3 regions of the Holdemania sp. genome follow, and region 1 is predicted to be linked to each of the others. Evidence: a T-box and tRNA genes for the amino acid it is inferred to sense, from the RefSeq annotation. Region 1 holds a T-box; the other regions hold tRNA genes.
What was found. A T-box is a leader RNA that pairs with one kind of tRNA and senses whether it is charged. The one in region 1 lies ahead of leuS (leucine--tRNA ligase), so its partner is inferred to be a tRNA-Leu.
Positions count from the first base shown of each region.

Region 2: it has a tRNA-Leu gene. The T-box ahead of leuS (leucine--tRNA ligase) is inferred to sense a tRNA for this amino acid. The anticodon was not compared.
Region 3: it has a tRNA-Leu gene. The T-box ahead of leuS (leucine--tRNA ligase) is inferred to sense a tRNA for this amino acid. The anticodon was not compared.

Region 1 is NZ_CFQZWI010000058.1:6,187-14,098, forward strand. It holds gene AC5OW4_RS09640 (dihydrofolate reductase) at 1-263, opposite strand, end outside; gene leuS (leucine--tRNA ligase) at 366-2,768, opposite strand; T-box leader at 2,809-3,018, opposite strand; gene trhA (PAQR family membrane homeostasis protein TrhA) at 3,320-3,973, shown strand; gene AC5OW4_RS09655 (DegV family protein) at 4,023-4,859, shown strand; gene AC5OW4_RS09660 (hypothetical protein) at 5,222-6,400, shown strand; gene AC5OW4_RS09665 (DUF2975 domain-containing protein) at 6,590-7,069, shown strand; gene AC5OW4_RS09670 (helix-turn-helix domain-containing protein) at 7,074-7,289, shown strand; gene AC5OW4_RS09675 (DUF4153 domain-containing protein) at 7,286-7,912, shown strand, end outside.
Region 2 is NZ_CFQZWI010000006.1:7,641-15,552, forward strand. It holds gene AC5OW4_RS02110 (branched-chain amino acid ABC transporter permease) at 1-160, opposite strand, end outside; gene AC5OW4_RS02115 (branched-chain amino acid ABC transporter permease) at 165-1,043, opposite strand; gene AC5OW4_RS02120 (ABC transporter substrate-binding protein) at 1,122-2,336, opposite strand; gene AC5OW4_RS02125 (hypothetical protein) at 2,716-3,306, shown strand; tRNA gene AC5OW4_RS02130 (tRNA-Leu) at 3,438-3,521, shown strand; gene AC5OW4_RS02135 (MATE family efflux transporter) at 4,757-6,127, shown strand; gene AC5OW4_RS02140 (DegV family protein) at 6,395-7,258, shown strand; gene AC5OW4_RS02145 (sensor domain-containing diguanylate cyclase) at 7,726-7,912, shown strand, end outside.
Region 3 is NZ_CFQZWI010000022.1:11,712-19,623, forward strand. It holds gene AC5OW4_RS05410 (hybrid sensor histidine kinase/response regulator) at 1-4,215, shown strand, start outside; tRNA gene AC5OW4_RS05415 (tRNA-Leu) at 4,365-4,448, shown strand; gene AC5OW4_RS05420 (response regulator transcription factor) at 4,614-5,282, shown strand; gene AC5OW4_RS05425 (sensor histidine kinase) at 5,279-6,304, shown strand; gene AC5OW4_RS05430 (HD domain-containing protein) at 6,412-6,930, shown strand; gene AC5OW4_RS05435 (Y-family DNA polymerase) at 7,143-7,912, shown strand, end outside.

The DNA.
Region 1 (7,912 bases):
TGTGCCTCCATCCAGGCCAGCGCTTCTTTAACCGAACGAACGATGGGAAAGTCCGGATCCTCCATTACTCGGCTTTGGATGATCAGCTGCCGTCCCGCAAGCTTGCGGCGCAGCGGCTCGGCCGTCTTCCGGCCCATCAGCAGCGGTTTTCCCATCGTATACGCCTGAAACTGCCGCAGATCCGCCGGGCAATGCCACGGCATTCGGCCAGCTTTACCCAAGCCGCCAGCTTCATCCAGTGCGGCGATCATCGTGATTTTCATGCCCGTTCCTCCCTTTTCTTGAATGCCTGTTCCACTCTGTACGCATTAGCATGCCTCATAAAGAAAGCCAGGTTCATTGACAGGCCTGGCTTTGTTATTCCATTAATTTGCGACGATGTTGACGACCTTACCCTTGATCACAATGATCTTGCGGATCGTCTTCCCTTCGATAAACGGCTGAACGTTCTCGACCGCTAACGCCTTTTCTTTCAGCTCGTCTTCCCCGGCGTCCACCGACGTCATGAACTTGCCGCGCAGCTTGCCGTTGACCTGAACGACGACTTCCGTTTCATTTTTCACCAACTTCGCTTCGTCATAGGTCGGCCAGCTTTCATAAGCGATCGTTTCCGCGCCGGTTAAGTGCTGGTACATTTCCTCGCCGATGTGCGGCACAAACGGGCTCAGCAGCTTGATGAAGCCTAAAAGCATTTCGCGGTTGATCTTGTCGGCGCGGTAGCATTCGTTGATAAAAATCATCATCTGCGAAATCGCCGTATTGAAGTTCAGCGTTTCAATGTCCTCTGTGACCTTTTTCACGGTAAAGTGGTAGGCGTAGTCCAGCTGCGGCGTCGGTTCATCCGTGACTTTCTCCGACTGTTCCATGACTAAACGCCAGACGCGTTCCAGCCATTTGCGCGAAGCGTCGACGCCCTTTTCGCTCCATGGCTTACTGGCCTCTAACGGTCCCATAAACATTTCGTACAGCCGCAGCGTATCCGCACCGTACTTCTCGACGATGACATTCGGATCGACGACATATTCCGGGAATCTTTTACCCATTTTAATGCCGTTGGAGCCGAGAATCATGCCCTGATGGACAAGCTTGTGGAACGGCTCCTTGACCGGGACCACGCCCTTATCATACAGGAAATTATTCCACATCCGGCTGTAAAGCAGATGCCCGACCGCATGCTCCGGTCCGCCGATATACAGATCGACCGGCATCCAGTGTTTTAACAGCTCGGGATCAGCCAGTTCCTTCTCATTGTGCGGATCAATATAACGCAGGAAATACCAGCTGCTGCCGGCGCTGCCCGGCATCGTGCTCGTTTCGCGGCGGCCCTTGACGCCGTTTATTTCCACATTCACCCAATCCGGTGCTTTCTCCAGCGGCGAAGCGCCGGTTTTTGACGGGCTGTAATCGTTGAGGTCCGGCAGTAACAGCGGCAGCTGATCATCGCTTAACGCGACGGTATCGCCGTTGTCCAAATGGACGATCGGAATCGGCTCGCCCCAGTATCGCTGACGGGCGAAAATCCATTCGCGCAGCCGGTAATTGACTTTTTTCTGGCCGCAGTGATGCTCGCTCAGCCACTGGATCATCGTATCAATCGCATCCTGCTTGTTCATGCCGTTTAAGAATTCCGAGTTGATATGCACGCCGTCCTGAGTCCAGGCTTCCTCGGCGACGTTGCCGCCTTCCAGGACTGGAATGATTTCCAAACCAAACTTCTTGGCGAAGGCATAGTCGCGGTCGTCGTGAGCCGGTACCGCCATGATCGCCCCCGTGCCGTAGGTAGCCAGAACGTAATCGGAAATCCAGATTGGGATCTGCTTGCCGTTGACCGGATTGATCGCGTACGCGCCGGTGAAGACGCCGGTCTTCTCCTTGTTTAATTCCGTACGTTCCAGATCCGATTTTGTCGCACACTGCCGCTTGTACTCCTCGACCGCCGCTTTCTGCGACGGCGTCGTGATCTGATCAACCAGCGCATGCTCCGGCGCTAAAACGCAGTAGGTCGCGCCGAACAGCGTGTCGCAGCGGGTTGTGAAAACCGTGAATTGCTCCGCATGTCCAGCAACCTGGAAATCCACCAGCGCGCCGATTGATTTGCCGATCCAGTTGCGCTGCATTTCCTTTGTGGATTCCGGCCAGTCCACCTCGTCCAGCCCTTCCAAAAGCCGCTCGGCATACTGCACGATGTCGATGACCCATTGGCGCATGTTCTTGCGCACAACCGGATAACCGCCGCGCTCGCTCTTGCCGTCGATGACCTCGTCGTTGGCCAGAACCGTGCCCAATTCCTCACACCAGTTAACCGGCATCTCAACGCATTTTGCCAGGCCGCTTTCAAACAGCTGCTTGAAAATCCACTGCGTCCATTTGTAGAACGAAGGATCGCACGTCGATACCTCGCGGTCCCAGTCATAGCTGAAACCTAACATTTTCAGCTGACGCTTAAATGTTTCGATATTTTTCAGTGTGAAGCCGTTGGGATTGTTGCCGGTCTGGATCGCATACTGCTCCGCTGGCAAACCGAAGCTGTCAAAGCCCATTGGATGAAGCACGTTGTAGCCCTGCATGCGCTTCATGCGGCTGACGATGTCGGTCGCCGTGTAGCCCTCCGGATGGCCGGCATGCAGACCGACCCCGGATGGGTACGGGAACATATCCAACGCGTAAAACTTCGGCTTGGAAAAGTCCCAGGCATCGGTTGCGAACGTCTTGTTCTCCTCCCATACCTTCTGCCATTTTGTCTCAATACTCTTGTGATCGTAGCTCATAAAATTCATCCTTTCTCAAACAAATAAAAAACGCCCTTCATCTAAGGACGTCAGCGCGCGGTACCACCTTAGTTCACAGAAAGATCCCTTCTGTGCCCCTCTTTTTCCTTTAACGCAGGAAGTCACGGAATCCTTTTTTTCAGATTCAGCTCCAAGGTCAGTTCGTTCAGGTCTGCCGCCGGTTTGCACCTGCCACCGGCTCTCTGATCGGTCAGACGGTAGAATTACTATTCCTTTTCATCGCTTATTCAAGAATAACAAAATCCCCGTTTTAAGTCAATCAAATCTTGCCTGAAAAACAAGGGTTTTCATCGTTGTTTCTTTTTTATGAAACGTTTTCCTGAGCCCTCTTTTTTCTGCCTGTGATCCCGCTAAAAAAATGCCGGAAAGGCTTTTCAATTCTTGTCAAAACGGCTACAATAAGAAAATGAATAAGGGAATAAGCATACGCTTAGACAAAAACCAAGATTTGTAGTTGAAGTTCCTCGCCAATATGATATGATATTTATATGATCTAGTTTTGATAACTAGATTAAAAAGGAGCTGATAGTATGTTTCGTTGGTTTAAGAATGTTCAGGATCCGATCAGCAGCTACACCCATTTTCTCGGCGCCTGCTTCGGCGTGATCGCCACGTTGGTGTTTATCGCCGCCGGAGTTGCGAACCAACGTCCGCTTAAAACGATTCTGGCCTGCTGCGTGTTCAGCGCTTCGATGATCGCGTTGTACAGCGCATCCAGCTATTATCACACACTGAGCTGGGATCATCCGCATCACACGTTGTTCCGCAAGCTGGACCATTCGATGATCTATGTGCTGATCGCCGGCACGTACACCCCGCTGTGTCTGACCTATCTGCCGGGGCGGGAAGGAATTACGTTTGCGGTTGTGATCTGGACGATCGCACTGGCCGGCATCATCGCGAAGATCTGCTGGCTGAGTGCGCCGCGGATTCTGTATACGCTGCTGTATCTGGCGATGGGCTGGGCCGTACTGTTTGACTGGAGCGGTTTCTCGCAGATGCCTTCCGGCTGCCTGATGCTGATCGCGCTGGGCGGAATCGCGTACACGATCGGCGCCGTGATCTATATGATCAAAAAGCCGGATCTGTCGAAGCAATGGGGATTTCACGAACTGTTCCATCTGTTCATTCTGCTGGGATCGTTCTTTCACTTCATCGCAGTGCTGAGCTACATTCTGCTTTAGCGCATCCCGTTCCCTAATCCATTTAAAAGTAAAGAAAGAGAGTTCAACTATGATTCGATTAATTTCTGATTCCTCCACGCTTTATTCCATTGAAGAAGGCAAGGCGCTGCCCTGCGACATCACGCCGCTGTGTGTTACGATCAACGGCAAGACTTACCGCGAATTTGAAGAAATCGACGCCGAGACGTTTCTGGGCTTGATCAAAGCCGGCTACATTCCTTCCTCGTCGCAGCCTTCGATGGGCGAGCTGATCGAGCTGTTTGAAAAATATCCGGATGATGAAATTCTCGTCATTTCCATGGCGGATGGCTTGTCAGGAACGTATCAGACGGCGGAAGCGGCGCGGCAGCACACGGAGCATCCGGAACGGATTCACGTAGTCAATTCCCAAACGCTGTGCGGACCGCATCGGTATCTGGTGGACCTGGCGGCGCGGCTGATTCGCGACGGGCGGCAGATCGAAGATATTCTGGAAACACTTCAGAATAAAATTGCGACGAGCCTGTCGTTCTTACTGCCGCAGGATTTCAGCTATCTCAAGCGCGGCGGCCGGTGCACGCCGATGGCGGCGGCAATGGGCGGCCTGTTGAAATTACAGCCGATCATGATTCAGGCCGAAGAAGGCCGGCGGCTGGAAAAGTTCGGCGTCGGCCGCAGCTTTGACGCCGCGGTCAAATCGGTCTTAGGCAAGCTGGATGAACACGTCCGCAACGCCCGCGTTCAGATCAGCGTATCCCATGCGTTCAGTAAGGAACAGGCTGAAAAGGTTCTGACCAGAGTTAAGGAGCGGTTTCCGGAAGCTGAATGCGTTCTCTACGATCTGTCCTGCGCGTTTATTACTCAGGGCGGACCGCGGTGCATTGCGATCCAGTCAATCGAATTGTAATCGGAACTGATTTTATCAACGGACGGCGCGCAGAAAATGCGCCGTTTTTTACTTTATTTTCGAATTCTTTGCCCCTGCCCGATCCTGCTTGTTTGCCAGTTGATCAAAGTGATTATGATCTTTGCATGTTGAGAAAACTGTGCGCGAATTCTTTTCACCGGACAGTTTAAAGTCAGCTCAGTTGATTCCCTTGCATATTTAATGAGGAAAAACCCCACTTTCATTTCAATCTGCCTGTCGCCCAGACCCGTCAAAACATAGCCTGCTCTCTTTTGAATTCTTTCAAATCGTCGAAAACAGGACAAAAGATTGCGCTTTCAAACCAGTCGTTTTATAATTAATTTTGAAATGAGGGATATCACGTGAAAATTGGTTACAATCAAGTCTGCATCAATCCTACCTTCAGCTGTCTGCCGGTCGGATTTTTGACGCAGGCCGAGCCGCTGAATAAAATTCGCGGTGATTTATATGCCCGCTGTCTGCGGATGGTAGACGATGGTCGGGAAGTGATCTTGATCACATTTGATTCGCTGGGAATTTCGCAGGACGTTCAGGAGCGGATGGAGGAATCGCTGCGCCAGGCCGTCGGCGAAGACGCGCTGATCATTTTCAGCTGTTCCCATACGCATTATGCCCCTTCTTTATGCAACGCACTGGGTTTTATTGAAGAAAATACCCCTTATCTTGAGAGTCTGGATATCAAGCTGCTCAACCTGGTCAGAAACTGCCGGATGAGCGAAGACGCGCAGCTGACGGTTTCCTATCAGGTGCGCAATTTCACCGGTGTCGGCCGCTGCCGGCTGTCCCAAGGCAGCGATCAATTTGTTCTGGCCGGAGTTCTGAGCTTTTTCAAAGAAGGTCTACGGATTGGCAACTTCTTGATCTATAACTGCCACCCGACGATCTCCGCCGAGGATGCCGATTACCTGTCCTCCGATTATCCGGGCGCGGCGCTGGATATTCTGAAGCAGCGTTACCCGAAGGAATTCTTCCTGTTCTTACAGGGACCGTGCGGCGACGTTTCGACACGGTTCACCCGTCAGGCCAAGAATTACGACGAAGTCATCCGGCTGGCCAATGAAATCGTATCGGCTTGGGAAAAGATGATGAAGCTGACCCCGCGGATGCAGCCGCTGAAGCTGGATTGGAACGATCAGACGCTGCCGATTCACAAAGGCTTGAAAACGTTTGACATCAATCAGATGGATACGGCAAGCTTGAGCGAGAAAGAAATCCGCGAGCTGCATACGGGAGCGAAAATGGTCGAACAATACCGCGGCATGTTGGCGATGCTGCCCAATGAAGTGCGATTCACGCGCGTCAGCCTGGGACCGTTCCGGCTGATCTTTAATCCGTTTGAGCTGTTTTCCGGTTATATGCAGAATCTGGATCCGAAAAAAGACGTGCTCGTCTGTTATTCGCAAGGCTATCTGGGCTATCTGAGCTGCCCGGACAATCAGGAAATCTCGTACGAAACGATGATCGAAATTTGTTCCAACGACGATAAAAAAGCAGTCGCCGAACTCATTCGCAGCTGTTAGAGAAAACAAAGAATCAACCCCATCCGGATCAGTTAAAAGGATCCGGATTTTTCTTTACGCCGGTCAGCAATCATCCTTCTGCGGCAATAAACAAATTGTTTTTCGATAATTATTTATTGTAATCCGATAAATATATATTGATTTTCAAGATTTTCTTGTTATAATCAAAGATGAAAAGAGGTTGATGTTATGAACAATAAAAAATTGGCGTTTCTGCTTAAACTGTTCGTCGTCATTCTGGCGGCCCTGGGACTTGTTTTATTCGGGCTTTGCATTCCGAGTCTGCTTCATGAGTTGATTTTATTCTACCGCCGGACGCTGAATGAAGAACTGCCGCTGCAGCTGTTGTCCGCCACGGCAGCCGTGATCCTGTATATCGCGCTGATCTTATTCTGGCGGATCTGCACGCGGATTGGCCGCAACCGTTCGTTCTGCCATGAAAACGCCGAAGGTCTGCGCTGGATCTGCAAGCTGGCGCTCTTTGACACCGCGCTGTGCTTGATCGGCTGTCTTTACGCGCTGTTCCTCAACATCCTGCATCCGGTTTTGATGTTAAGCGGATTGGGAATCATGGCTTTGGGCGGGTTGATCGCCGTGGCCGCCTACACGCTCGCCTATCTGGTCACGATCGCCGAACAGATCCAGACGGAAAACGAATTGATGGTGTAAGCCTATGGAAATCAATGTAACATTAGACGTCATGCTGGCAAAGCGCAAGATGAGCGTGACTGAATTATCCGAACGCATTGGCATCACAATGGCGAATGTGTCGATCTTGAAAAATGGCAAAGCGAAAGGCATTAAATTTGAGACGCTATGCAAGATCTGCGACGTGCTGGATTGTCAGCCGGGCGATCTGCTGGAATTCAGACGGGAGGCAGGAAAATGAGCGAAAGCCGGCCGGTAAGCGGCGCGACTGAAAAGACGGCCATGAGATTCTCCTGGTCTGCCGCGGCGATCCTCAGTTTCCCCATGGCATTTCTGTACGTCGGTTATGCGATGGGCTTTGAAGACTTCCGTCTGATGACCTACCGCAACTTGGCCGTAGTCATCTTCACGCTGCTCTATTTGTTCCTGGTCAGTCACGGCGCAAACCGGTTAGACCGACCGGCCAGCCGCGAAAGCAGACTCTGGGCGGGATGCCTGCTGACGACTGCGCTCTCCTTATGCTTCTATCAGCCGACGAGCTTCTTCGCCCTGTTGCAGATTCTGGCGCTTCATCTGGAAGCAGTCTACTGGACGCTGTGCCGAACCCGCATCTTAATCCACAACCGGACCAGCGGCAGCTTTCCGTTTGAACTGGCCTGGGGCTTCTGTGTTCTGCCGCTGCGTCATTTTCTACTACGAATCAAGGTGCTGAGCAGTGCGCTGCGCGATTATCTGGCCGATCGCAGCCGCGGCGCGCACAGTCCGGCATGGATCGCCTTCTCGCTGCTTTTAGCCGGCGGAATTGGAATGACGGCCTGGAGCTTGCTGAGCGGCGCCGATCCGTTCTTCGCCGAAGTCGCAAAG
Region 2 (7,912 bases), on a different contig from region 1:
TCAGGCTGATCGCCAGAATGATATTGATGCCGATCGTCATCAGTACGGTCAGGTAAACGTTGTTGATCACCCCGGCGCTGATTAACAATGAGATTAAGCCGTAGCTGCCCGCAATCAGAACAAGCCAGCAGGCATTCTTTTTATTCAACAGGTTCTTCATGCGCTTACACCTTTTCCTTTACATTTTTACCGAGCAGCCCGGCCGGTTTGACGACCAGAATGATGATCAGGATGATGTAAACGACGGCATCCTTATATAAAGAACTGCCGTAGCCGCTGACCAGCGTTTCGACAATGCCGATGAAGAAACCGCCGAACATCGCCCCGGGAATAATGCCGATCCCGCCGAAAACCGCGGCGATAAACGCCTTGACGCCCGGAAGCATACCCATCAGCGGATTGATGGAATTATAATACAGACCGACCAGCACGCCGGCCGCCCCGGCTAATGCCGAACCGATCGCAAACGTATAGGAAATCGTCATGTCGACGTTGACGCCCATCAGCCGCGCCGCGTCCGCGTCCACCGACACCGCCCGCATCGCCCGGCCGACCTTCGTCTTGCGCACGATGAATTGAAGCAGAAGCATCAAACCGATCGTCGTCGCGAAGATCGCGATCTGCTGGGTTGTGATCATCACATCGCCGATCATGATCTTCTGATTGGCCAGCACCTGCGGGAAAGTTTTAACGCCGGTGCCCATGACCTTCTGCGTGCTCGCCTCCAGAAAATAGCTGACGCCGATCGCCGTGATCAGCGCCGTAATCCGCGTCGCGTTGCGCAGCGGCTTGTACGCGATCCGTTCGATGACGACGCCGATTAAAGCACAGACCGCCATCGCGGCCACCAGCGCCGGAAAAAAGCTCATGCCTAACTGCGCCGTGCAGATAAATCCGATATACGCCCCCAGCATATAAATATCCCCATGGGCAAAGTTGATCAGTTTAATGATGCCGTACACCATCGTATACCCCAACGCGATCAGGGCATAGATGCTGCCCAGCGACAGCCCGTTGATCAGCTGCTGCAAAAACTGGGTCATAGTCCTCTCCTCCTTTTCTCAATGGGAAAAAATAGGAGAACTGCTTCCCCTATTTCTATCCGTTGTTTGCTTTGCCCGTTAATCCAACTTTGGCGTGACCGCGACCGCGTCCGTCTGAACGCCGTCGACCAGATTGACGACCAGCACCGGTTTGATCGGCGTGTGCGTCGGATCAAAGGTAAACGAACCCGTAACGCCGTCAAAGCTGATCTTTGCCAGCGCCGCCTGCACCGCCGCGCCGTCCGTGGATCCGGCTTCTTCCATGGCCTGGATCAGAACGTTCGTCGCATCATAGGCCAACGCTGCGAACATATTCGGTTCTTCATTATATTCCGCTTTGTACGCGTCGATAAATGCCTGCAGCTTGTCCGAAGCGCCAACCGTCGTGTAAGCGGTCGTGAAATAAACGTCGTTCAGGTTCGTTGCGCCGCCCAGTTCCACCAGCGTTGTGGAATCGAAACCGTCAGAGCCGACCACCGTCTGGTTCAGCCCCATTTCCCGCGCCTGCTTGATGATCAAGCCCGCTTCGTTGTAATAGCCCGGGATATACAGGACGTCGAAGTCCATTCCCTTGATCTTGGTCAGGACGGAGGAGAAATCCGTATCCTTGCTGACATAGTTTTCCTTGCCGACGATCGTTCCGCCCAGCTTGGTAAACTGCTTTTCAAAGGCTTCCGTCAATCCCTTGGCATAATCGGTTGTGGAATCGCCGTAAATGACGGCTTTGGTCTTGCCCAGCGTATCATAAGCATACTGCGCCATCGCCGCGCCCTGATAGGAATCTTCAAAGCAGACGCGGTAAACATAATCATACGGCGCGCTGGACGCATCGTCCGGGTTGGTCAACGTGACGTTATTCTGCGTCGCAGAGGGGGAAAGCACCGGAATCTTCGCGTCGTTTAAAATCTGATAGGAAGCCGCGCTGGCACCTGAGGTTGCCGGACCAACAACGCCCGCCACGCCGTCGTTAACCAGCTGCGCCGCTAAGGTTACCGCTTCTGTTGGATCCGATTTATCATCATATTTGACATAGCCATATTTTTCACTCCCGGCTGCCGCGTTGGCCTGCTTAATCGCCAACAATGAGCCGTTGAGTTCCGCTTTGCCATAATCCGCCACTTCGCCGGTCAGTTCATAGTGCAGACCAATCTTCACAGCCCCCGCTGTATCTGTACTACCCGCTTCCGGTGTTGTTGTACCGCTGTTTCCGGATCCGGAATTTCCGCATCCGCTCATGGAAGCCGCCATCATCAAGGCAACGGCGCCCATGAATACTTTCTTCATCGTATTCATCATTTCATCTCCCGTTTCTTTCTAAAACCGCCTGGTAAAAGGTTATAGTGGTTTTATTATAGCGCCGGCCCGGTCTGATTACAACCTCTTTTTTCATTTTTACAATTTGTTTTCATGAAAGTATTTTCAGTTTTGTTAAGAATTTGAATCTTTTTTCTTTTTCTACTTCCGACTTCCTCCTTATCGCTTATAATGAAGAAAAGGGAAGGAGTGAATTTCGATGATTCCGGATATACAATTAATAAGGAAGGAATTAATCCTGCGGAAAGAATCCGAGGCGTTACAAAAAGAAGTTGAAACTTTACGGACCGAACTGTTGGCCGCTGAATATGAGGCAGATCATGCTTCCAGCTGGTTTACGGCGAAAAAGAAACAAGCTTTGATCCAGAAACGGGATATCGTACAAAATCAGTTAACACTTAAAGAAGAAAAGCTATTGCACTTTTCCATCGCTTCGCTGCGCTGCCTTGCCGACCAATGTCAACTATTGAACGATAAACATCATTCCACAACTTCTAAGAGACTGGCGGAAATTCTCAATTTCGCTGTCAGAACCGAGCTTTATCTCACAGCGTTAACTGAACTGGACAATGCTTTGAACGAATGTTTTGTGGAACAGATCAATGTCCGCGATCAGGCTGCCATCACGAATAAAACGATTAATCTGTCGCCAGTGCTGCCGCTTCTGCCGGGTTTTCTCGATCATGACGCGCGCTACCGGAATCAACTGCACGAGTTCAATCAGAAATCATTACTGTCTCAGCCTCTGCGTCTGCGCCGCCTGGATTTTACGCGGCTGTCAGCAATGGATAAACAGAGCGAGCTGCGTTTTTTCGGCAAACAGTGCCAGCCTTTAAAAGCAGACCTGCAAACCATTCTGCGAAAGCTGGAAGACCAGGCGATTTGTTTCACTTCCGAACTAGCAAAAAACTTGGAGTCCTGTTCAAAATGCGCTGGATCCCAGAATTAAATTTCAGCATACGCCGCCGGGATTAAGGTTATCCGGGCCTGTCCTTCGCCGCTTTTCTCATATTTTCAATACGATTTGAGCTATCCAGATTCTTGTCAAAAATCAGAAGTCTTGGTATAATATCTGGGTATGCGCGTGTGGCGAAATTGGTAGACGCACCAGACTTAGGATCTGGCGGTTCATCCATGGGGGTTCGAGTCCCTTCACGCGCACCAGATATGAAAAAAGGGCTGTAACGTCAAGAAAAATTCTGAAAGTTACAGCCTTTTGATTTGCAAAGAGGCTTTTTCCGCATCAACTAAAGATAGTAATCAAGTTGCCATTCATAAATCCATTTGTTTCTATTTTATTTTTTAACTAAAGAATCAATAACCAGTTTATTTAAAAAGAATTATTTTTTGACTTATTTGTTAAAGAGGAACAATAAAAATTTTGCTCACCTTAAACTTGAAGTTCCATTCTATCAATGTCCTATATTCAAGACCTTTACTAAAACTCATTTCCAGTTTCAAATATCATTAAAGATGCAAGAGTCCGCCTGATTTTCCTGATTTCTCCCTATCCTTATTTAAGTACTTTTGACTTTTATCACCTATTGCTCTGCTGAAGAAACTTTACAACATAATATCAAGATAATACAATTACAAAAAGGGAGTTGGAGGAATTTCTATGGCCAGGCGAAAAAATATCACCAAAAAAAAACAAAATTATTTTTTCTTTTTGTTTTATTTAGTTTTCTAATTTATTATCTTACTTCATCACCTGTAGATGTAGCAAAGCATATTGAAATTCGAGTATATGACGAAGGAATCACTGCAATATTTGATTATAGACTGCCTATTACTTATAAAAATTTTAGTTATAACGATACAAATTTTAATTATGGCGGCAGTACCATCTATGTAATTAGATTAGAAAATGCAAAACAAAACTTTGATATCAACAAATTTAATATCTCCTATTCTGAAAATTTTTATTCATTGAAGCGCCATCAACGTTTCTACAATTCTAAATCATATAAAATTAATTATCAAGATCAATCATTTAAGGACTATCTCCATTACACAGGAATTAGAGTGCCTTATGATAATATGAATAGAGCTAATCCCTAATTAATAACTTATGCGAAACACAAAATTCAATTTTAGATCAGCAGCGGAAGCAGCGGATTTTTCATAATTTGAATATCGGTTTTCTCATCTGACAACCAGGACAAAAGAAACCGACTGCGCAGCGTTTTGCACCCGCCTTTTTATTGCTGGAGATCAGCGAAGAATTCGAAAATCTGTTTCTTTCCGAACTTCTTTACAGGATCTCCTGTACATTGACGATCTCCCTGTCCCATCCTGTTTGTTGGAATTTCCCAGGAAATAAATTTGATCGTTTCCAGCTTGAAATTCCTACCCGGGAGCGTATAATACTTAAATGACTTAAGGGGGAACTTTTTACTGTGAAAAAATCTTACGCCGTGGATATGGTCAACGGTCCACTGTTGAGCCGCATCCTCATCTACGCCTTTCCTTTGATTTTGTCCGGCGTCCTGCAGCTGTTATTTAATGCTGCGGATATCGTTGTCGTCGGAAAATTCACCGGCAGCCACGCTCTGGCCGCCGTCGGCTCCACCAGCGCTTTGATCAATCTGTTAGTCAATTTATTCATCGGGATATCCATCGGCACCAACGTCATGGTCGCCCGCTATTGCGGAGCACGGGACTGGCAAAACTGCGAGGACACCGTGCATACCTCGATCGCCATTTCCATCATCGGCGGCATTCTGATGATCTTTGTCGGCGTTTTGTTCGCCCGGCCGTTATTGGAATTAATGGGTACGCCAGCCGACGTCATCACGCACTCCGTGCTGTATATGCGGATCTATTTTCTCGGCATGCCGGCGTTTATGATCTATAACTTCGGCGCGGCGATTCTGCGTGCAATCGGCGATACCAAACGGCCGCTGTACTTCCTGACGATTGCCGGCGTTGTCAACGTCATCTTCAATTTGTTTTTTGTCGTTGTCTTCAACATGGGCGTCGCCGGGGTCGCGATTGCGACGGTAATCTCGCAGGCGATCTCTGCGGTTTTAATCCTGATGTGTCTGTTGAAAATGGACGGCATGTGTCAGCTGCATAAAGAAAAGATCAAGCTGCACGGCGCGAAAGTGAAGGAAATGCTGCGGATCGGCATTCCGGCCGGTTTGCAGGGAATTGTATTCAGCATTTCCAACGTGCTGATCCAGTCGTCGGTCAACTCCTTCGGCTCCATCGTCATGGCCGGCAACACCGCCGCCAGCAATATCGAGGGCTTCGTCTATACCGCAATGAACGCGATCTATCAGACCTCGTTAAGCTTCACCAGTCAGAATCTGGGCGCCGGCAATACCGCGCGGATTAAGAAAATTCTGTGGTGCTGCCTGGGCATTGTCACGGTGATCGGGCTTGTGCTGGGCCAGGGGGCATACCTGCTTGGCCGGCCGCTGCTTTCGATTTACTCCTCCGATCCGGCCGTCGTCGATTTCGGTCTGGTCCGGCTTTCGATCGTCAGCGCTTCCTATTTCCTGTGCGGTTTGATGGACGTCTGCTGCGGAAGCATTCGCGGTTTAGGCTATTCGATCATGCCGATGCTTGTGTCGCTGACCGGAGCGTGCGCCTTCCGCGTGCTGTGGATTTTTACGATTTTCCAGGTTGAACATACGCTGTTCAGTCTGTATATCTCCTATCCGATTTCGTGGATTCTGACGTTTGCGGTGCATATTCTCTGCTTCGTTTACGCTTACCGCAAATTGATGAAATCGAAGCTGGATCTTCAATCCGCCGAAGCCTGAGGCATGCCCCTGAGCTGATGATTGAACCCGCTTTCGATCCGGCGCTTCCAAAAATTTTCATGATTTGATCACGATCTTAGACTACACAATTTTCAAAATGTGTGGTCTTTTCTTTTCCGGCGAATCATCTTTTTATTTTTTTCCAAAAGAAGACTTTACTTGACACGAGGTTCACGGTAAAGTAGTAGCGTCTGGTTTTTCTTAATGAGATGTACTGACATCATAAACTAGAAGAATCAGAGTTAAAAATAAGTGGGGGACTTGGTTATGAAAACAATCATTACAACTGAAAGCTGTTCCGACATCCCGGCTTCCATGCTGGAAAAATTAAATGTTCCCATGGTGCCTTTCAGCGTCAACTTCCCGGACCGGACAGTCCTTGACGGCGAACTTCCAATTCAGGAAATTTACGACTTTTACGAATCCACACGGCAGATCCCGAAAACATGCGCGGTCAGTCCGTATCAATACAGTGAGTTCTTCAATCGACTGCTGGAAGATCCGGAAGTGGAAATCGTCCACATCGGGTATTCCTCGGCATGCTCGTGTTCTTTCCAGAACGCCCTGATCAGCCTGCAGGACTGCGACGAATCGCGCATTCATTTAGTCGACTGCCTGAACGTTTCCGGCGGGTTCGGCTTGTTGACGCTCAAAGCAGTGGAGCTGCATACGCGCAATCCGCAATGGAGCGCCGCGGAGCTGGCGGAGGAAGTTCGCAAATGGGTGCCGCGGATCAAGACATTGTTCATTCCGGAAAAGCTCGATTTCCTGGCGGCCGGCGGCCGCGTCAGCAACGCTGCAGCGCTGGGTGCTTCCCTGCTGCGGATTAAGCCGCGCATCGACATCCTCAAGGGCGAGCTGATCAACACGAAGAAGTATTACGGTACGATGAAAAAAGCGGCGTCCCAGATGGTGGAGGATTTCCTCAGCGAAGAACCGCTGGACCGCACGATGGCGCTGATCATCTATGCCAAAGGCGCCGACCCGGATTTGTTGGAACGGCTGCGTCAGCGCGTGCTGAACGACGGTTTCCAGGAAGTGCTGGTGTTTGAGCTGGGCGCGGTGATGACCGTGCACGGCGGCAAGGGTGCGATGGGCATTACCGGATTCCGCAGCGAAGCGGCAAACTAAAGATCGCCCTGCATTCGCAGAGAATGGCAGACGAAGGGGCAGATGTACCGATGGTTCCAATCCTTGCGGACAGTTTGTTTTCCGATATGCCTGGATCTGCCTCTTACAATATAAACAACACGATTCTTATCCGGCGGACAAAGCTTCCAAAGCAATCGCCTTTACGACCGAACGTCAACGTTCGGTTTTTTTGACAACGTCCGCTGAACCCTTCCTTTCGTCTTCCGGTTGTTTCCTTTTTGACCTGTATTTTACTTTATACCCTGAAATTATCGAATTTAATTAAAATTATTGATCATTTTCCGATCAATTTTCATTCTACGGATTTCCACGATCCGTTTACCGGAATTAAGCTTTTATTCCTTATAAATTGCAGTATAATAAAAGTAACATCCTTTGTGTCCGGTAAGACTGAATCGGGCAAACGCCGCGCAGGCACCCGATTGATGGAAGAAAGCGGTATTGTTATGAAAAACAATAAGATTTCGTATTCCACCCGTTTTTTGCTCATTCCTTTAATCCTCTCTTTAATCCTGACCGGGATTCTTTCGTTGTTCACGATCCGCAATCTTCAAGGCAACGCCCGTGTCATTAACTATACCGGCATTGTGCGCGGCGCAACGCAGCGGCTGGTCAAACAGGAACTGAATCACC
Region 3 (7,912 bases), on a different contig from region 1:
GGATTCGTGATTTATCAGCTTGCGGACAATGCATCGCCGCCATTGTATGCCAACGCTGCTTTTCGGCAGCACTTCGGCGAACCTGCAGAGGGACTTCTGGCGCAGACTGCCGTGCATCCACAAGATCGGCCAGCACTGCAGCGGGCTTTGCAACAGCTGAAAACAGAGCGCGGAACATTGCGGCACAGCTTGCGGGCGTGGGATAAAAAGCAGGGATGTTACTGTGCAATTCAGATTGAGGTTTCGATGGGCACGCTGCCTCAATGGGGAACGGTGCTGGTAAGCCTGTTTCAGGACGGCAGCGAACAGGCCGCGTTAAAAACACAGCTCAACACCGCCAATCAGAAAATGCAGCAGATCATCAACGCAATCCCGGGCGGTGTTGCCGTTTATAAAGTGACGGACAAGTTGGAGACCGTTTATTTCTCCGATGGCGTGCCTGCGCTCAGCGGATATACTTCTCAAGAATATTCTGCCCAGGCTGCCGCAGACGCCGGCAAGTTGATCTATGATCAGGACCGCGGCCGCGTCGAGGCCCAGGCTGTAGAAGTTGTGCGCACGCATGAGCCGGCGACGCTGGAATTCCGCATGGCTCACCGTGACGGTCACCTCGTCTGGGTGCGCGTACAGATCAGCTGGATCGGCGAGGAGGACGGCAGTTCGCTGCTTCACTGCGTGTTCCATAATATTTCCGATCTCAAGGAAGCGCAGCTCCAGATGAATCATCTGGTCAATTCAATCCCCGGCGGAATCGCCAGTTATAAAGTGGAAAACAAGGTCTTTATCCCGACGTATTTCTCCGCCGGCGTCGCAGAGCTGACCGGTTATGGAAAGCAGGAATTTCAGACTCTCGTCCATCAGGATGCGATGAACGCAATCTATCCGCCGGATCGCGAGCGGGTGCAGAAAGCGGCGTGGCAGGCATTAGTCAGCGGCGAGGTGCTGGACGTTTCCTACCGCAGTCCTCACCGCGATGGTTCGCTGGTCTGGATACACCTGAACGGCCGGCGAATGGGTCCCCTGTCGGAATCGACGCAGTTCTATGCGGTGTTTACCGGCATGTCGGCGGAAACCCGGTTGTACCAGAGTATCGCCGATGAATCCTCGGATGGGATTTATGTGATCGGCAAGCAGAACTATGAACTTTATTATGTCAACGATAACCATAAAATTTTTTCCAATGATCAACAATATGCCGGCCGGAAATGCTACGCAGTGCTGTTCGGCAAGTCGCAGCCCTGCGCCTTCTGCACGCTGAAAACACACGCGCCGGACAATGAAGAACATGAGATGTCCGTCGATCAGCCCGGCCGTTTTTATGCGACCCGCTTTCGTGAAACGGATTGGAACGGGATCGGGGCTTATATCAAGCATGTTCGTGAGATCACCGAGGAAGTCCGCGTCCGCAAGGAAAACGAACGGCTGGCGCAGTATTTTCAGACGGTCGTCCAGAATTTGCCGGGCGGCGTGACGGTGATCGAATGTACGCCAAAGGGGCAGCTGATTCCGGAATACATCTCGGAAGGATTTGCCGAAATGGCGGGGATGAGCTACGCTGCGATAAGTCAGGCGATCCGGCAGGATTTTACCGCGAACATTCATCCGGAAGATCAGGCAAGAGTCCGCCGCCAGCTGCTTCAGTTCATCGCCGACCGCCAACCTCAGGGCGAAATTGTTTTCCGCATGCTGACGGCAGACAAAGGTCAGATCTGGGTCAGCAGCAAGCTGGCGATGATCCCGGGTGAGGAAGGGGAAATCCGCGTCTATGCGCTGCATCACGATATCACCCGGGAACGGCTGGAACAGCAGCGGATTCGCCAGCAGTATAACGAACTGATTCTTGAACATTACCGCACACCGGGGGAAAATGCACTGGTAGCGGGACATTGCAACATCACTCAGGGCGTGATTCTGGACATCATGGATTACACGGATTCCGAATTGCTGGCGACTTTCGGCTACGACCGCGACGTGTTCTTTAAAGGATTGGCGTCGTTGATCGTCGAGCCGGATCAGCGCCGGTATTTCCTTGATCATTATTTAAACGAGCCGGCCCGGCGGGAATTCGCGGCTGGAGAAACTGTGCAGATTCAGGAATGTTTCGTGCAGCTGCCCAGGGAATCGCAGGGCCGCTATGTCGAAATCAAAATGAACATGGTAACGACGCCGGACAGCGGGGACGTTACGGGGATTCTGACTGTCACGGACATCACGGAAAAGACAATCGCCAACCTGATTCTGCAGCAGCTGTCAAAAATCAACTACGATTTTGTCGCCGATATCGACCTGGGTGCGGATACGTTTAAGATTCTGACCCAGAACGAACAGACGGCGCTGACCGCAAGGACGCATGGCCGCTATTCTCAATGGATTGATCAGCTGCTGGAAAGCCATGTGCTGCCCAAGGATAAGGAACGCTACGCCGGCAATTTGAAACCGGAATTCCTGAAACCCCGGCTGGCGAAAGAAAACTCGTTTACATTCACATTCTCAATGTGCGATCCACGCGGCGAATTGCGCATGAAAAACGTCACTGTGTCGGTCACGGACCGGCGGTTAAACCGGATCTGCCTGTCCCGGACCGACATCACCGATTCGGTGCGCGAGCAGCAGGGACTGCTGCGGGTAGCCGCCGTAACCTTTGAACTGGCCGGCTTCATTGATATCGCTTCGCAGCGGCTGACCATTCATACACGCCAGACTATCGTGGAGAATCTGCCGCCGTATATCGTTGAAAACTGCGACGAAGCGATTGACAAGTTTGCCCGCAGCCACAGTCAGAGCGGCAGCGCGGAGGAGAGCAGCCGGCAATTTGCCCTGGCGACGATGCTAAAGCGCCTGCAGCGTGAGCCGCAAGGCTATGATTTCCTGTTTCCTTATCAGAGCGAGGCTGGCGATCGGATAAAAAAAGTCAGCGTGCTGTGGGGGGACGCCGATCATCAGACTGTCTGTCTTGTGCGCGCGGACGTTACGGAGATGCTCGCCGCGGAACGTCAGACGAAAAAGACACTGGAAAATGCGCTGATCCAGGCCGAGGAAGCCAACCGGGCCAAGAGTGATTTCCTTTCGGCGATGAGTCATGATATCCGCACGCCGATGAACGCGATAATGGGGATGACCGCGCTGGCGAGAGCCCATCTGGATGATTCCCGGCGGGTGGCGGATTGTCTGAAAAAAATTACCTATTCGTCCAAACATCTGCTGAGTTTGATCAACGACGTTCTCGATATGAGCAAGATCGAGCGTTCGCAGATTACATTGAACCGCGCTGGTCTGCGGATGCCGGAGGTGATCGAACAGTTGTCGGCAATCATGGGACCGCAGGCGCGAGCCAAAGCGATTCGGCTGAATATCAATGCCGAGCGGATCGAACACACCCGGTTCTTTGGCGATGCGCTGCGGATCAATCAGATTCTGATCAACATTTTAAGCAACGCCGTCAAATTCACTCCGGAGGGAGGCCAGGTGGATTTCATCGTGGAGGAAATCGCCGGTTCATCCCCGGGACAGGTGAGATACCGTTTTACAATCCGCGACACCGGCATCGGCATCGAGCCGCAGTTTCTGGCCCATTTGTTCGATCCGTTTGCCCGCAGTCCGCAAGTCGGACAGATCGAGGGGACGGGATTGGGATTAAGCATCACGCGCGGTCTGATCGAACGGATGGGCGGCAGTCTCCAAGTGGAAAGTGAAGTCGGACACGGCTCTACGTTTATCGTCGAACTGGAATGTGAACAGGATTTCAGCGGAGAAACGGATAATCCGGATTCGTCAAAGACTTTGACCGTGAAGCCGCAGGTGGATCAAAATCTGGCGCGGCGGCGTTTTCTGATCGTGGAAGATAATCAGATCAATGCGGAAATTCTCAGCGGCATTCTGGAATTGGCCGGCGCCCGGTTTGAGGTCTGCTGTGATGGAAAACAGGCGGTCAGCAACTTCAGCGACAAGCCCGAGGGGTATTACGACGCGATATTAATGGATATCCAGATGCCGGTGATGAACGGTTATGAAGCGACCCGGGCAATCCGTCAATTACCTCGCCCGGACGCGCGGCAGATTCCGATCGTCGCGATGACGGCCAACGCGTTTGCGGAGGATGTGGAAGCGTCCATGGCGGCGGGAATGACTGCGCATGTCGCGAAACCGATTGATATTGATTTGCTTTATGCGGTGCTCAGCCGGGTGCTGCCGGAAAAAAACGGAAATCCCGATTGATTACAGGAAATCGCGGTCTGATTCAGCCGCGGTTTTTTCTGTTTTCTTTTTGAATGATTTCCCATTGTTTCTTCCTGCTCATGAAAAAGCGACGTGTGAATAAAAATTCTTCCTTTTTGAATGGAACTTTGCTATAATAATTAAGCAATGCACCGGTGGCGGAATCGGCAGACGCGCACGTTTGAGGGGCGTGTGATTTATTCGTACGGGTTCAAGTCCCGTTCGGTGCACCATTTGAAATCAAATTTCCCGGGAAACCGGGATTGAAAGTCCTGTAATCAGGACTTTTTTGTGATTTTCAAACCATGGAATCTAACAGTTTTGTTAGAGAGCGGAAAAGCCATGGCAGGAAGATTTTCTGTTAGTGTATAATAAGACCATACGAGGAGGGATTGGGAATGTTTAAAATCTTGATTGTCGAAGATGAAGAAAAAATCCGGGTGGAGCTGCAGAACCTGTTAAACCGCTATGGCTATGAGGCGCTGACGCTCTCCGATTTTCATGAGGTCGACCAACAGATCCTGCGGATTCAGCCGCATCTGGTCTTACTGGATATCAATCTGCCGGAAATGGACGGCTATATGATCTGCCGTTCGCTCCGCCAGCAATCTTCGATTCCCATCCTGATGGTGACCAGCCGCAGCAGCGATCTGGATGAGTTAATGAGCATGAGTTTAGGCGCCGACGACTTCATCACTAAGCCTTACAATGTCCAGATCCTTCTGGCGCATATTCAGGCAGTTTTAAAGCGCGCCTATCCGCAGGATCAGGGACGGCTGTTAGAGGTCAAAGGCGTGACGCTGGATTTAAGCAAGGGCTGCGTGATGCACGAAAATCAAAGCGTGGAGCTGACGAAAAACGAAATTCGAATCCTGTGGCTGTTGATGCGCAAGCAGGGCACGATCGTCAGCCGCGACGAAATCATGACTGATTTATGGCAGTCGGAGGAATTTGTCGACGACAACACGCTGACTGTCAATATCAACCGGCTGCGGCGAAAATTGGAAAGTATCGGCGTGAGCCCGGACTATCTGTCGACCAAACGCGGGCTGGGGTATCGCATATGACGTTCAAAGAATTCCTTCAGGACCGCTGGCTGTTTCTGTTGGGCCAGACGATTTTTCTGCTTTTTGCCGGGGTGCTGCTGCGGTTACTGCGCGTCAGCGGTTTCGCGCTGGGATTTCTGGCGTTTCTCTATCTGACGTTGACCAGCGTCACGCTGGGCGTGGAATTTTACCGCAAGAAAACCTTTTTCGATCAGACGTTCAACTTGCTTGACCAGCTGGAAGAAAAGTATTATCTTTCGGAGATCGTCGAGTCGCCCGGCTTTGTCGAAGGGCAGAAGCTGACGCAGCTGTTCCGGATCGTCAGTAAGTCGATGAACGATACGATCGCCGAATACCGCCGCCGCAACGAAGATTACAGCCGTTACATTGAAACCTGGGTGCATGAAGTCAAAACGCCGATCGCCTCGAGCAAGCTGATCATTGAGAATCATCCTGATCCGGTGACGCGCTCGCTGGAGGAGGAGATTGACCGGATCGATCAATATGTCGAACAGGCACTCTACTACACCCGTTCCTCCGTGGTGGAAAAAGACTACGTGATCCGCCGCTGTTCGTTGGATCACATCGTCAGTCAGGTGATCAAAAATCATGCGAAAATCCTGATCTCCCGGCAGTTTTCAATTCAGCGGGAGAATCTGGATCAGATCGTCTATACCGATGTGAAATGGATCGATTTCATCCTCGGCCAGATCGTGACCAACGCCGTCAAATATCGGGCGGCGGAGAAACCTCAGCTGCGGTTTGCTGCCGAAGCGCGGGACAGTCAGGTGGTGCTGACCATCGAAGACAATGGATGTGGGATCAGCGCCCGTGATCTGCCGCGAATTTTCGATAAAGGCTTTACCGGAGACAACGGCCGGCAGGTGGCCCGATCGACGGGGATGGGGCTGTATCTGGTTAAACAGCTGTGCGAGAAAATGAATATCGGCATTCAGGCTGAATCCCAGCCCGGCATGGGAACGATGATCAAGCTGAGCTTTCCGCTGTCCGGCTTTTTGCTTCCGGAATCAATGAGTGAATAAGGCTGTGCGCTGAAACGGAAAACTTTCAAAAAGATCGAAGTTCAGGGAAAAACGCTTGCTTTTCGATCGCCTCTGATTATAATAAGGGCGAAAAGAATGGGTGAACTATGATCGAAAACAACGATGAACAAACGGAGCTGGTAGAGCTTCTGAGAGTCTATGCGCAGGCGACGCTGAATACGGAAAAGGTGCAGTCGATGCGCGGCTATCTTCAGCATGGGGATACGACGACGCTGGATCATGCGATTGCCGTGGCGTATTACAGCCTGATGCTGGATCGAAAATGGAATCTGAACTGTGATAAAAGCAGTCTGGTGCGGGGAGCGCTGCTGCACGATTATTTTCTTTACGACTGGCATCAGCCGCATAAGGAATACGGGCTGCATGGGTTTACGCATCCCTTCACAGCGCTGTGCAATGCGGTGCAGGATTTTAATTTAAACGCCGTGGAACGCAACATCATCGCCCGTCACATGTTTCCGCTGGTGCCGATACCGCCGCGGTATCGGGAAAGCATGATCGTCTGTCTGGCCGACAAGTTCTGTTCGCTCAACGAAACGTTCAGCTCTCAGCGCTACTGCGCGCTGGTCAAGCTGCTTTCCACAGCGTTAATTTTCCATCAATGAAGCGTCCGCAAGGACGTTTTTCTTGTTTTGGATGAAGTGGGAGTCCCGGTGCAGACTAAGCAGAGAAGACGAAGCGAAGGGGAGAGAAACGCCGCAAAGACCGGAATTAAACTTGAAAATAATTCAATTAACAGGTATAATAAATTCAAAGTCAGCTGGATTAAGGAACGGGCATCGGATTCATCAGACGAAGGGTGAAAGGGGACTTGGGTATGCAGAAGGAACGTGTGATTCTGGCGATCGATCTCAAATCGTTTTATGCTTCAGTGGAGTGCGTCGATCGGGGACTGGATCCATTGACGACGCATCTGGCGGTTGCGGATGAAAGCCGCACGGAAAAGACAATCTGTCTGGCGGTTTCCCCCTCGTTAAAAAAGCTGGGATTGGCGGGGCGTCCGCGTTTATTTGAAGTCGTTGAGAAAATGGCGATCGTCAATGCCCAGCGCCTCCGGCATGCGCCGCATGGGAAGTTGATCGGTTCATCCTGGAACGCGGAGGAGCTGGCGCGTTCTTTGCAGCTTGCGGCTGCCTATATTGCCGCCCCGCCGCGGATGGCGCGGTATATTGAGGTCAGCCGCCAGATATACCAGCTGTATCTGAACTACGTTTCCCCGCAGGATATCCATGTGTATTCCATTGACGAGGTGTTCATGGACGTCAGCGCCTATTTGAATCCGTTGGGGATTTCCGGCAGGGAGCTAGCGAAGCGGATCGTTCAGGATGTGCTGCAAACGACAGGCATTACCGCGACCGTCGGGATTGGAACAAATTTGTATTTAGCCAAAGTGGCGATGGATATCGTCGCCAAGCATGTCGAAGCGGATCAGGACGGAACGCGGATCGCTGAACTGGATGAGATGAGCTATCGCCGGCAATGCTGGACACACCGGCCGCTGACTGATTTCTGGCGCATCGGCCGGGGCTATGCTAAAAAGCTGGAAGACCACGGCTTGATGACGATGGGCGATATCGCGCGCTGTTC